DNA from 3 places in the Pseudoalteromonas sp. PS1M3 genome. Region 3 is predicted to be linked to each of the others. Evidence: predicted binding sites of a transcription regulator. Region 3 holds the regulator's gene; each other region holds the start of a gene.
The links. Region 3 encodes sigma-54, which starts transcription at its own class of promoters, with help from an activator protein. Its sites were predicted from a motif close to GTTGGCACGNNNNTNGNNT; they were not measured.
Positions count from the first base shown of each region.

Region 1: fliE (flagellar hook-basal body complex protein FliE) is a predicted target of sigma-54. The motif match lies at 1,772-1,790, and genes of this name have one in related genera.
Region 2: nirB (nitrite reductase large subunit NirB) is a predicted target of sigma-54. The motif match lies at 2,835-2,853, and genes of this name have one in related genera.

Region 1 covers NZ_AP022624.1:2,527,559-2,531,829, reverse strand. Annotated here, with positions in the region: gene PS1M3_RS11770 (PAS domain-containing sensor histidine kinase) at 1-210, shown strand, start outside; gene PS1M3_RS11765 (sigma-54 dependent transcriptional regulator) at 207-1,673, shown strand; gene fliE (flagellar hook-basal body complex protein FliE) at 1,831-2,163, shown strand; gene fliF (flagellar basal-body MS-ring/collar protein FliF) at 2,184-3,899, shown strand; gene fliG (flagellar motor switch protein FliG) at 3,892-4,271, shown strand, end outside.
Region 2 covers NZ_AP022624.1:1,972,807-1,977,077, reverse strand. Annotated here, with positions in the region: gene nirD (nitrite reductase small subunit NirD) at 1-125, opposite strand, end outside; gene nirB (nitrite reductase large subunit NirB) at 112-2,685, opposite strand; gene PS1M3_RS09085 (hypothetical protein) at 3,096-3,332, opposite strand; gene PS1M3_RS09080 (LruC domain-containing protein) at 3,590-4,271, shown strand, end outside.
Region 3 covers NZ_AP022624.1:541,763-546,033, forward strand. Annotated here, with positions in the region: gene rapZ (RNase adapter RapZ) at 1-381, opposite strand, end outside; gene ptsN (PTS IIA-like nitrogen regulatory protein PtsN) at 401-853, opposite strand; gene hpf (ribosome hibernation promoting factor) at 858-1,145, opposite strand; gene PS1M3_RS02530 (RNA polymerase factor sigma-54) at 1,172-2,671, opposite strand; gene lptB (LPS export ABC transporter ATP-binding protein) at 2,741-3,466, opposite strand; gene lptA (lipopolysaccharide transport periplasmic protein LptA) at 3,463-3,999, opposite strand; gene lptC (LPS export ABC transporter periplasmic protein LptC) at 3,989-4,271, opposite strand, start outside.

The DNA.
Region 1 (4,271 bases), 1.6 Mb from region 3:
CCAGGTGTTGATTTAACTCAAGCAGAAAAAATATTTGAACCCTTTTATACCACTAAAAGCCAAGGCACAGGGTTAGGGCTTGCTGTTGTGAGTTCGGTTGCAAACGCTCATCAGGGGCGTGTTGACGTGACTAATAATAAAGGCGGTGGAGCATGCTTTAGTTTGCTTTTACCTATTCGCACCGCATCTAAATTAGAGGAATCATTATGAGTAACACTATTTTAGTTGTCGAAGATGATGCAGGGCTTCGCGAAGCCTTAATTGACACACTCGAAATGTCGGGGATTGAATGTATTGCGGCTAATTGTGCAGAGCAAGCCATGTTATTGCTAAAAAAAGAGCAATTTTCGCTGGTGGTGAGTGATGTACAAATGGGCACTATGAGTGGGCTTGATTTACTACGCAGTATTAAGCTTAACCACCCTGAATTGCCTGTTTTAATGATGACGGCGTACGCTACCATTGACGATGCTGTTGAAGCGATGCGCTTGGGCGCTATTGATTACATGGCAAAGCCGTTTGCACCTGAAGTTTTACTCAATATGGTAAGTCGATACTTACCTGAAAAAGCAAAAGAGACCGACGGCCCCATTGTTGCCGACCCAAGCAGTATTCAACTTTTAGAGTTAGCAAGTAAAGTTGCACGCTCTGATGCGAGCGTTATGGTGCTAGGCCCAAGTGGTTCAGGTAAGGAAGTGCTTGCACGGTATATTCATGATAAATCGAACCGATGCGATGCGCCGTTTGTTGCGATTAACTGTGCAGCAATTCCTGAAAATATGCTTGAAGCAACCTTATTTGGGTATGAAAAAGGCGCGTTTACAGGCGCAATTCAAGCGTGTCCTGGTAAGTTTGAGCAAGCGCAAGGCGGTACTATATTGCTCGACGAAATAACAGAAATGGATTTAGGGCTGCAAGCTAAACTACTTCGTGTGTTGCAAGAGCGCGAAGTAGAGCGCTTAGGTGGAAGAAAAACAATCCAGTTAGATGTACGTATACTTGCAACAAGTAACCGCGATTTGAAAGAAGCGGTTACCGAAAACCAATTTAGAGAAGATTTATATTACAGGCTTAATGTGTTTCCTTTGATGTGGCGACCACTTTGTCAGCGACCTGGAGATATCCTTGTATTGGCTAAGCATTTAATTGAGCGCCACTTAAACAAAAGTAAAGAGCCTATGGCTTATCTTGATAGTGCCGCAGAGAAAAAATTACTTGCTCATTCATGGCCTGGTAATGTGCGTGAGCTTGATAACGTAATACAACGTGCGTTAATACTTAGGACTGGGGATACTCTAAACGAGCATGCTATTTTCATTGAAAACATAGCGGCGACAGATTTTGTAATGGAGCCTGCATCTGTCAGCGCGCAACATACTACTCAGCAACAAATAGGTGTTACTAATAAAGATATTGACCAAGGAGCTATGAGTTCAGCTTATTATGACGAACAGTCATCTCCAGCTGAGCCAACAAAACAAGACTTATTGGCTGTTGATACGGGAAGCTATAAGGATGAGCTAAAAGATAAAGAACATCGTATTATTTTAGAAACGTTAGCAAGATGCCAAGGTAAGCGAAAAGATGTCGCTGAAACGCTAGGTATAAGCCCTCGGACTTTACGTTACAAACTAGCGCAGATGCGCGATTTAGGTATTTCACTCCCCGCATAACATCATTTTTAGCCCTAAATTTACTCTTTGAATTTAGGGCTGTCAAAACTCTGACTTGCCAAACCTCTTCTAACTAATTGAAATTATTAATTTAATTTATTGGCATGCTTTGTGCTTTATTCATGTTAAGAGTTAACTGCATTGTCAGAGACAAATTATGAAAATTCAAAACAGCGCTGTATTTCAAGAAATGCAATCAATGGCTTTAGAGGCTGGCCGTAATAATCAAATCGAAAGACTGCCAGTAAAAACACAAGCCTCATCAACCGCTCAATTTGGCGATATGCTATCGGATGCAATTAATACTGTGCACGGTTTGCAGCAAGATGCTAAACAAAAAGTAGTGGCGGTAGAAACAGGCGACAGAAGCGTGTCTTTGGCTGAAGCAATGATTGCTTCTCAAAAGTCGTCAGTTGCATTTGAAGCGACAGTGCAGGTTCGTAATAAACTTGTCGAAGCTTACAAAGAAATCATGAACATGCCTGTTTAACTAGGTAGTGGAGAATTATTGTGGCGCAATCTAATCAATCAACCGATCTGGCTCTTGCTACTGGTGAAATGGACCAAAGCGATAGCGACGATCAACAAGAACAGAAATCAGGCTACTTAAGTTCGCTAAATGGCGTTGATTTATTGCGCCAAGTAACTTTAGTTATTGCTTTAGGCATTTGTTTAGCGATTGCTATATTTATTATTATTTGGGCGCGTCAGCCAGATATGCGCCCGCTTGGTAAAATGCAGACAGAAGAGCTTATTGAAACGCTCGACTTTTTAGATGCACAAAAAATTGAATACCAAGTAGATGGAAATGTAGTACTCGTCCCTGAAACTGAGTATCAAAATATTAAACTTTTAATGACTCGCGAAGGGTTAGAGCAAGGCCCTACATCGGGTTCAGATATTTTTATGCAAGACATGGGGTTTGGTGTAAGTCAGCGTTTAGAACGTGAACGCTTAAAGCATGGCCGAGAACAACAGTTAGCGCGCACAATTGAAGAGCTCAATAATATTACGCGTGCACGTGTATTGCTTGCCATTCCAAAAGAAAATGTATTTGCGCGCAGAGAGAAAAAGCCTTCAGCAACTGTTGTACTTACTCTTAAGCGTGGGCGTTCGCTAGATAGCGAAGAGGTCGACTCAGTGGTTGATATGGTTGCATCGGCTGTACAAGGTTTAGAGCCGGCTCGTGTAACAGTAACGGATCAAAATGGTCGCTTACTAAATTCAGGCTCACAAACATCGCTTGCTGCACGTTCACGTAAAGAGTACGACATAGAGCGTAAGCGTGAACAAGAATATCTTGAAAAAATAGACAGTATTTTAATACCTGTTGTAGGGCTTGCAAACTACACTGCACAAGTTGATTTAAGTATGGACTTTAGTGCTGTTGAGGAGACGCAAAAACGCTACAACCCAGATTTACCAGCAGTAAGAAGCGAAACAACATTCGAAGAAAATAATATAGGTGGTTTAGCGGTAGGTATACCTGGTGCACTGACGAATCAGCCTCCAGTAAACTCTAATATCCCTGAAGTAGCAGGACAAGGTGGCGCAGGTAGTGCAACTTCACCATCAAGAACGCATAAAGAAGCGACGCGTAACTATGAGTTAGATACAACTATCTCACATAAGCGCCAGCAAACAGGTGTGATACGCAGAATAAGCGTGTCGGTGGCCGTTGACTACATTCCAAAAGTAGGTGAAAACGGTGAAACCACAATGACACCGCGCTCAGTGGAAGAACTGTCAAATATTCGTCGTTTATTACAAGGTGGCGTTGGTTTTGACATGCAGCGTGGTGATGCACTTGAAGTGGTAACGGTTCCGTTTGTTCGCGAAGCAACTGATTTTGATATTAGCGTGCCGCTTTGGGAGCAGGATTGGTTTATGAAAATAATCCGCTTGGTACTGGGTGCATTAGTTATTATTGTACTCATAATGGCGGTAGTTAAACCGATGCTTAAACGCTTAATTTACCCAGACGATACACTTGAAGAATATGACGAAGATGCGTTAAGTGCAGGCGTAGACATTGGCGATAGCACGTTGGATATGCTAAACAAAGACTTTGATTCTGCTTCAATTGGTTTCTCAAGCGATGGTACACTGCAGTTACCAGATTTACATGGCGACGAAGACTTACTCAAAGCAATTCGTGCCCTTGTAGCCAATGAACCAGAACTATCATCACAAGTAGTGAAAGCGTGGTTAACAGAAGATGACTGATCAAGATCAAGAACAAAAACAACTTCCAGCAGCGTTTGATGTTGATAAGCTAGACGGTGTAGATAAAGCCGCTATTTTATTACTGAGCTTGTCAGAGGAAGATGCAGCGCAAATACTTAAGCACTTGGAGCCTAAACAAGTTCAAAAAGTTGGGATGGCAATGGCTGCGTTAGACGACCTGTCACAGGCTAAAATAAGTGCGGTTCACAACTTGTTTATTGAGCAAATTCAAAGCTTCAGTACTATAGGGTTTCAGTCAGAAGACTTTATTAAAAAGGCGCTTACTGCTGCATTGGGTGAAGATAAAGCGGCCAGCCTTATTGACCAAATTGTTATGGGGTCTGGGGCTAAAGGCCTTGATTCTCTGAAATG
Region 2 (4,271 bases), 1.4 Mb from region 3:
ACTGCGAATAAAGGGCATTCATTTTGTGGTAGGTAAAAAATAGCCACTTGTTGGTTTTTAACTAGTGCGCATACGCCGCTGTTAGCAACAAGGCAATCGGTTGCTCCAATATTATGCCAAGACATCAGCTTGCTCCTCTTGTATTTCTGTTACTGCAATTCGGTTTTGAGTTATCTGTTGTTCGCGTTTTTCAGCGTCTGTGGCTGGGCGAATTTGATTACGTTCTTGCACAAACAAAATGTTGTCATCGGTTTGTGGGCTATTAACAAATTGGCGAAAGCGTTTTGTTGCTTCTGGATTGTCTACTGTTTTTTTCCACTCACATGCGTATGTATTCGCTACCAAATCCATTTGTTCTTCAAGCTCTTGGCAAATACCTAAACTGTCGTCAATCACTACACTTTTGAGATAATCAAGGCCGCCCTCTAAGTTCTCCATCCATACTGAAGTACGCTGTAACTTGTCGGCGGTTTTTATGTAAAACATCAATACACGGTCAATGTATTTTATAAGCGTGGTTGTATCTAAGTCGGTAGCAAATAAGTCTGCATGGCGAGGGCGCATGCCACCGTTACCACACACGTATAAGTTCCATCCATTTTCAGTTGCTATGATACCAATGTCTTTACTTTGTGCTTCAGCACATTCGCGGGTACAGCCTGACACTGCCATTTTTATTTTATGAGGAGAGCGCAATCCTTTATAACGGTTTTCGATATCGATGGCATGACCTACACTGTCTTGTACGCCATAACGACACCATGTACTTCCTACGCAAGACTTAACCGTTCTCAGAGATTTACCATAAGCGTGACCTGTCTCAAAGCCAGCATCAATCAGTCTTTCCCAAATAACAGGCAGCTCTTCTAAACGTGCACCAAATAAATCGATGCGTTGTCCGCCAGTCACTTTACAATAAAGATTAAAGTCTTTAGCTACTTGACCGATGACAATGAGTTTGTCGGGTGTAATTTCACCACCAGCAATACGCGGTACAACAGAGTAAGAGCCGTCTTTTTGCATATTGGCAAGGAAGGTGTCGTTTGTATCTTGAAGACCTACATGTGTTGGCTCTAGGATAAAATCGTTCCATGTTGAGGCTAAAATAGAGGCCACTGCGGGTTTACATATTTCACAGCCATGGCCGCTGCCATGTTTAGCTATTAAATCATCAAAAGTTTTGATGCTTTCTACTTTAACCACATGGAGTAATTCTTGACGCGAATACGCGAAGTGCTCACAGAGGTGATTATTTACTTCAACGCCTCGACTTGCCAGTTCGTCGTCAACTACCGATTTAAGTAACGCTGCACAACCACCGCAACCGCTGGCAGCTTTGGTGCATGATTTAACTGAGGCTAAATCGCATGAGCCACCATCAATAGCTCCAACAATGTCGCCTTTACTCACGTTATGACACGAACAAATAGTGGCTGTATCGGGTAGGGCGCTGCCCGCAAGAGAAGGGGCGCCGGCGCTATCTGGTAAAATTAAACATTCAGGGTGCTCTGGTAAGTCCATGTCGTTTAACATGTATTGAAGTAGCGTATCGTAATCACTGGTATCGCCAACAAGGACAGCGCCTAAAAGCTTATCGCCAGTTTCATTTAATATAATTTTTTTGTAGCAATCTCTAATTGGATCTTGATAAATGAGCTCTTTGCAGTTGGGCGTTTTTGCATGCGCATCACCAATAGATCCTACTTCTACACCTAATAGTTTTAATTTAGTGCTCATATCTGCACCTAAAAACTCAAGCTCGCCGCCACTTAGCTGGCTTGCTGCAACGCGAGCCATGTTGTAACCCGGCGCCACTAAGCCAAATAACTTTTTGTCCCATAGGGCACATTCGCCAATAGCCAAAATATCAGGGTCTGATGTTTGGCACTGGTTATTGATAACTATACCGCCACGCTCCCCAAGCTCTAGATCAGCCACTTTACCTAGCTGATCATAAGGACGAATACCGGCAGAGAATAGAATTAAGTCGGTTTCTAAATAAGTGTCGTCTGAAAAGTTTAATCTAAAGCGGCTAGTTTCACCTTTAACTATTTCGCTGGTCGCTTTTGATGTATGAACAGTCACACCCAGTTTTTCTATTTTATTTTTTAATAGCGTGCCGCCTTGCTCGTCTAGCTGGACAGCCATAAGCTGCGGCGCAAATTCAACAACATGTGTATCAAGTCCTAATTGTTTAATGGCGTTCGCGGCTTCAAGTCCTAATAAACCACCACCAATAACTACACCACTTTTACTGGCTGCGGCACTGGCTTTTATTTGCTCTAAATCCTCTAGGGTGCGATAAACTAAACAATGTGGTTGATCGTTTCCCTTAATTGGCGGGACAAACGGGAACGAGCCCGTAGCAAGTACAAGCTTATCGTACGGGTATTGATCGCCTGTTTGAGTATTAACAACTTTGTTTACTCTATCTATGCCTTCAACCCATTGGTTAGTGAATACATTAATATTGAGTTGTTGATAATTTTCTAAAGTTGTTAGCGCTAAATCGTTTGCTGTTTTACCATCAAATACGCTTGATAAATAAACACGGTCGTAAGCTAAATTTGCTTCACCACACAAAACGGTGATGTTTGCGTTAGCATCGCTTTGGCGCATTTTTTCTACAAAATGATGTCCGACCATACCATTGCCAATTATTAGTATTTTTTGCGCGGTTTGCATTAGGCATTCCTTCAGTGACGGTTTAAATTTTACACACAAAAAAGCCCGTCACAATTGTAATTAAATACAATTGTGTACGGGCCTCTTTGCCTCTGGTTGCTTTTTCAACCAATATGTATGCCGTTAATTAACGTGCTTAGTGTTCAATAAAGCAATAACCTAGCCATAACTTTAAGCTGTTGATTAATAGTTATATTAATGTGCTTTTAGGATTTAGAGATTTAAAAACGAACACTTTAGGTGCAAGGTTAGTACTAATTAGTGCAGTAAAAAATATATTTAATGTTTTGAAAATGAGTGAGAGTTATCCCCATTGTTTTGTTAAATTGTGGGAGCTACTCATATGGGTGTGTTGCGTGCAACATCCATTTAACCAGTGATAAGCGCTAACGTGTTTTTTAGCTATGTAGTTAACTATTAATGAAAGCGAGCAGGGTAATCATAGTTATATAGAAGCCAACGCCTAGCGCAATAACCGGCACTACTTTATTGGATTTCCTTTGTTTAAAACTAGCATAATCTTTAAATTCCATTTTATAGCTTCCAAACGTTGTCACTTTTAACAGCATACAACCTGTTGCATAAAACAAGAAACCGAAGGCTGTTTCAATTAAAAGCCATAAAAATATATCTGTAACAATGCTCATTTTTCCCCCTTAATCAAAAGCTCAGCTAATTAGCGTAAACCAATAATAGTAAAGCATAGTTATTGGTAAAAAATAATACTTAAATTGTAAGTAAACATGCGAGTGTATTCTCTCACATTTTGCAAAATGCAAACTTGTCAATTGCAAACTGCATTAGGATTATACTGAATTTATTTTATTTATAATAAATTCATAAAGTTAAGTTTTGGAATAGACCCTGCAACAGTTTAATTACTTAACTTTTTAAGGGCTAAATTATGAAACTAAATAAACTTGCAACAGCATGCTTAGTTATATTTCCATGCGCTGTGCTCAGTCAACCATTCGAGTCCTGCCCTAGCCAGGCATTTTTAATGCAAGATGCTAACGCGCAACTATACGGAATAGATTTAGTTTCAGCTAAACCTACCGTTTTAGCATCGCAGCTAACGTTCGCTAACGAATTAAATACTAACAGCGTTAATGCAGTCGGTTTTAATTATAAAGATCAATACATGTACGGTTACAGTAAGCAAACGCCTGGTAGCGTAGTGCAGCTTGGCAGCAACTACGAAATGAAGCGGCTAAACGTACAAGGTTTACCTGCCACTAATTTTTATGTAGGTGATATACAAGTTGTAGGTGAGGGCAATGACCAACGAGCTACCTATTATGTTTATCATCCTAACTTTGGCCTATATGGTATTAATTTAGATGGTGACTTAGATGCATCTATTACGGCAAGTTTGTTAACCAATACAAATACTTGGAAATTGTCTATTTATGACTTTGCCTTTCACCCAACTAGTAACCTTTTATACGCGGTTGAGCCAAATGGCAATTTATACGAAATAGATATTGCAGCAAATACCCATACGTTAATTACTCAAGTTGATGTAGGCGATGATACTGGCGCATTTGGCGCGGCTTATTTTGATGTGAAGGGCCAGTTTTATTTTA
Region 3 (4,271 bases):
AATTAGCACATCGAGAAGTTCTTTTTCTTTTTTTATGGCTAAATCAAGCGGAAGTGAATCTATTGATAAAGGGTGTAAGCGTCTGGTTTCAGAAAAGCGTTTAATAAGGGTTTGATCTTCACTGTCTAAGTAGAACAGCGTTGGTTTTGTAAAACCCGGTAAGTATTCGATGATGTGATTAAATTCATCTTGCTCTTTTGGTAAATTTCGCACATCTATACTAACGGCAATTTTATCGTAGTTATCAGAAACGCTTCTTACCAAAGAAGGTAATAAATTTACTGGAATGTTATCTACGCAATAATAACCTAGATCTTCAACAACGCGTAAAGCAACCGACTTACCAGAACCAGAACGGCCACTTATGATAATCAACTCCATTAATCACCCTTTAAATTTGTTACGATTGGTCAACAATAATTTGATACAACTCAGCATCCGATTTAGCACAGCGAAGCTGCTTACAAAATTCTTTATTTTTTAGTTTATCAGCTATCGTTGCTAGCGTCTTTAAATGCTGTTGGTTATCGCCTTCAGGTACGATGAGTGCAACAAAAATATCAACAGGGCGGTTGTCTATAGCATCAAAATTAATCGGTGTTTCACTTACTAACACCAATGCTAAAGGTTCTTGTGCGCCGCTCATTCGGCCATGTGGAATAGCAATACCTCTTCCTATCCCTGTGCTGCCTAGCTTTTCGCGGGTTAATAAAGCGCCCAAAATATCCTGTTGAGATAAATACGGTAATTTATCGTGAGCCAGCTCGCTAATAAACTCTAAAATTCTTTTTTTACTATTAAAAAGGACCGCAGCTTTACTGCAGTCCTGGCATATAAGTGAACTTAATTTCATCATATTAGTGTCGAGCAAGCTTCTCTTTGTGTTTAATTACTTGACGGTCAAGCTTGTCAATCAATGAATCAATAGCTGCATACATATCTTGATGTTCAGTGGATGCGAATAATTCAGCACCACTTACATGAATAGTTGCTTCTGCTTTTTGATTTAATTTTTCTATATCAAGAATGACATGAACATTATTAATATGATCAGAGTGCCTTTCTAGCTTCGCAAATTTGGTATTTATATAGTCTCTTAATGAATCAGTTAGTTCTACATGACGACCAGTTAAATTTAGTTGCATAAGCATTACCCTCTTTGTTTAGCGTCTTAGATCAGGCTCTTTCGCTGATTTGACGGTGGAATAGCAAGAGATTCGCGATATTTTGCGATTGTACGTCTCGCTACTTTAATTCCTTGCTCAGCCAATATATCCGCAATTTTGCTATCACTCAATGGTTTTGCTGAGTTTTCTGCTGCGATTAATTTTTTAATAAGTGCACGTATTGCCGTAGATGAACATTCTCCACCATTTTCGGTACTTACGTGGCTTGAGAAAAAGTATTTAAGCTCAAATATTCCACGCGGTGTGTGCATATACTTTTGCGTAGTTACGCGCGAAATTGTTGATTCGTGCATTTCTACCATTTCGGCAACATCATTTAAAACCATCGGTTTCATGGCTTCTGGCCCGTGTTCAAAAAAGCCCTGTTGTTGTTTAACAATACAGTTAGTTACTTTTAAAAGTGTATCATTTCTACTTTCTAAGCTTTTTATAAACCATTTAGCTTCTTGTAAATGTGAGCGAATAAATTGACTGTCGCCGCTTGATTTAACTGTACGCGACATCGCTGCATATTGGCTGTTTACACGAATTTTTGGCATGCTGTCTGGGTTTAACTCTACAATCCAGCGGCCTTTAATTTTTTTAACTGACACATCAGGTATTACATACTCAGACTCTTCTCGTACTATTGTGTCTGCAGGCTTAGGGTTGAGCGTATGAATAAGTGTCATTACTTCTTTAAGCTCATCTTCTTTGAGCTTCGTTTTTTTCATTAATGTACGGTAGTCACGAGCAGCTAACAAATCAATGTGCTCGGTTAAAATCATTTTTGTTTCATCAATAAAAGGCGTGCCTTTATCAAATTGATTTAACTGAATACACAAGCACTCTTGTAAGCTACGTGCCGCAATACCCACTGGGTCAAATAGCTGAATGCGCTTTAAAACCGCTTCTATTTCGTCAAGTTCAACCTCAACGTCATCGTCGTTATCTTGATTAAAGCTCTCTAAAATCTCTTCGCAACTGAGTGTCAGTATGCCTGAATCATCCACTGCTTCTACAATAGCAATAGCAATGGCTTCATCTGTAGGGCTAAATGGCGTTAATTGTAATTGCCACATTAAGTATTCGTGAAGCGTTTCAGTTGATGCGCCCTGATATATAGACTCATCTTCAGGCATTGGTCCTGAAGAAGATGCAGGGGCTGCACTCATGTACTCATCCCAGCTAACGTCCATTGCCATGTCGTCACTTACGGTATCTTTAGCAAGCGCTTCACCACTGTCTTGTTCATACTCGCTAGGGGCTTCATCTGCAGATACGGTTACTGTAACTTCATCGTTATCCGCTTTTTGCTCATTTTTGCCCGCAAGATCATCGGCATAGTCTTGCTCCTCAACCTCAAGTAATGGGTTGCTGTCGAGCGCTTCTTGTATTTCTTGCTGAAGATCCAATGTGCTTAATTGCAGCAAGCGAATAGCTTGTTGCAACTGAGGTGTCATTGTAAGTTGCTGGCCCATGCGCAGCTGTAGTGATTGCCTCATGTATCTCTAACAATCCTTTTAAGTTGTTATAATTAATACTAGCAGATGCTTATAAATAAGGCGTAAATGTTACAGCCTAAATTGCTCGCCTAAATATACATCGCGTACAGTTTTATCATTTAATACGTGTTCAGGGGTACCAGAAGCAATCAGTTCCCCATGAGAAACAATGTAGGCTTTTTCGCAAACATCAAGGGTTTCTCTTACATTGTGGTCTGTTATTAATACGCCAATCCCACGGTTTTTCAGGTGTTCAATAATTTTTTTAATATCTAATACTGAGATAGGGTCAACACCGGCAAATGGTTCGTCTAACAAAATAAACTTTGGATCTGCGGCTAAAGCACGTGCAATCTCCACTCGGCGACGTTCTCCGCCCGATAATGCCATGCCTTTGCTGTCGCGAATGTGTTGAATGCTAAATTCATCTAATAGATTATTCAATGTATCTTCTCTGGCTTGTTTAGTGAGCTCCTTTCGAGTTTCTAAAATAGCCATTAAGTTTTGATACACTGTTAATTTTCTAAATATAGACGACTCTTGTGGTAAGTAGCCAATGCCTAATCTAGCACGACTGTGCATAGGTAAAAGCGTAATATCGTTATCATCGATAGATATTTTGCCTTTGTCGCTAGGGACTAAGCCTACAATCATGTAAAAGGTTGTTGTTTTACCTGCGCCGTTTGGCCCAAGCAAGCCTACAATACTGCCAGCTTTAACTTCTAAGCCCACATTTTTTACAACTTCACGGCCTTTGTAGCTTTTGGCTAGTAGCTCTGCTTTTAATGTGCTCATGGTTGGCCTTTGTCATTTTTTTTAGGCTCCACAGGCACTAAGATAGTGTGTACACGGTCAGTTGAGCTTTCATCTTTTTCGGCGCTAATAAGCTGCTGTTCTATATCGTAGGTAATGCTTTTAGCATTCATTTTTTGCCCAGCTTGAGATATCTCTGCATCTCCAATTAATGTTAAAAAACGCGTTGAAACATCGTACCTAACTTCATTAGCGCTGGCGCTCATTATTGTGCCGTCGGCTTGTTTTTCTTCAAAATATGCAGGCGTACCTGTGGCAATTAACAATTGCTTGTTGTCGCCTAGCTCATCGCGCTTGTGAACCTCAAGGCGGTCTGCGGTAATTTTTCTGTCGCCATGAATAATTTCAACATTTTTTTCGAAGATACCTACGTTTTCTTTTAGTTGACCCTCTTGTTTATCCGCACTAATCGAAATTTGATTTGCAGAAATTGGCGCTGTTGGTTCAGCGGCATTAGTACCTAATGCAAGTAAAAATGTTGGAATAATAAAGAGTGTTGATAGTTTATTGGTCATAATAAATAGTTCGCGTATGGTTAATTAATTTTATCACTTCGGTTTTTAAATCGGCTTCTAAGCCTTTACCGGTGATTTTTAAATTGGGCCCTGTAACAATGACAGGCTGCTCTGATTGCATCGTTAGTAATTTTATATCTACCTGAATGTTATCAGCATTAATTTTATCTATCATTGCGTTATCAGTTAAATTACTAGCAACAACGTTACCTTCTAATATTAGTTGTCTGCCTTCGTATAATGTTGCTTCATTAGCGTTAATTCGCCATGTT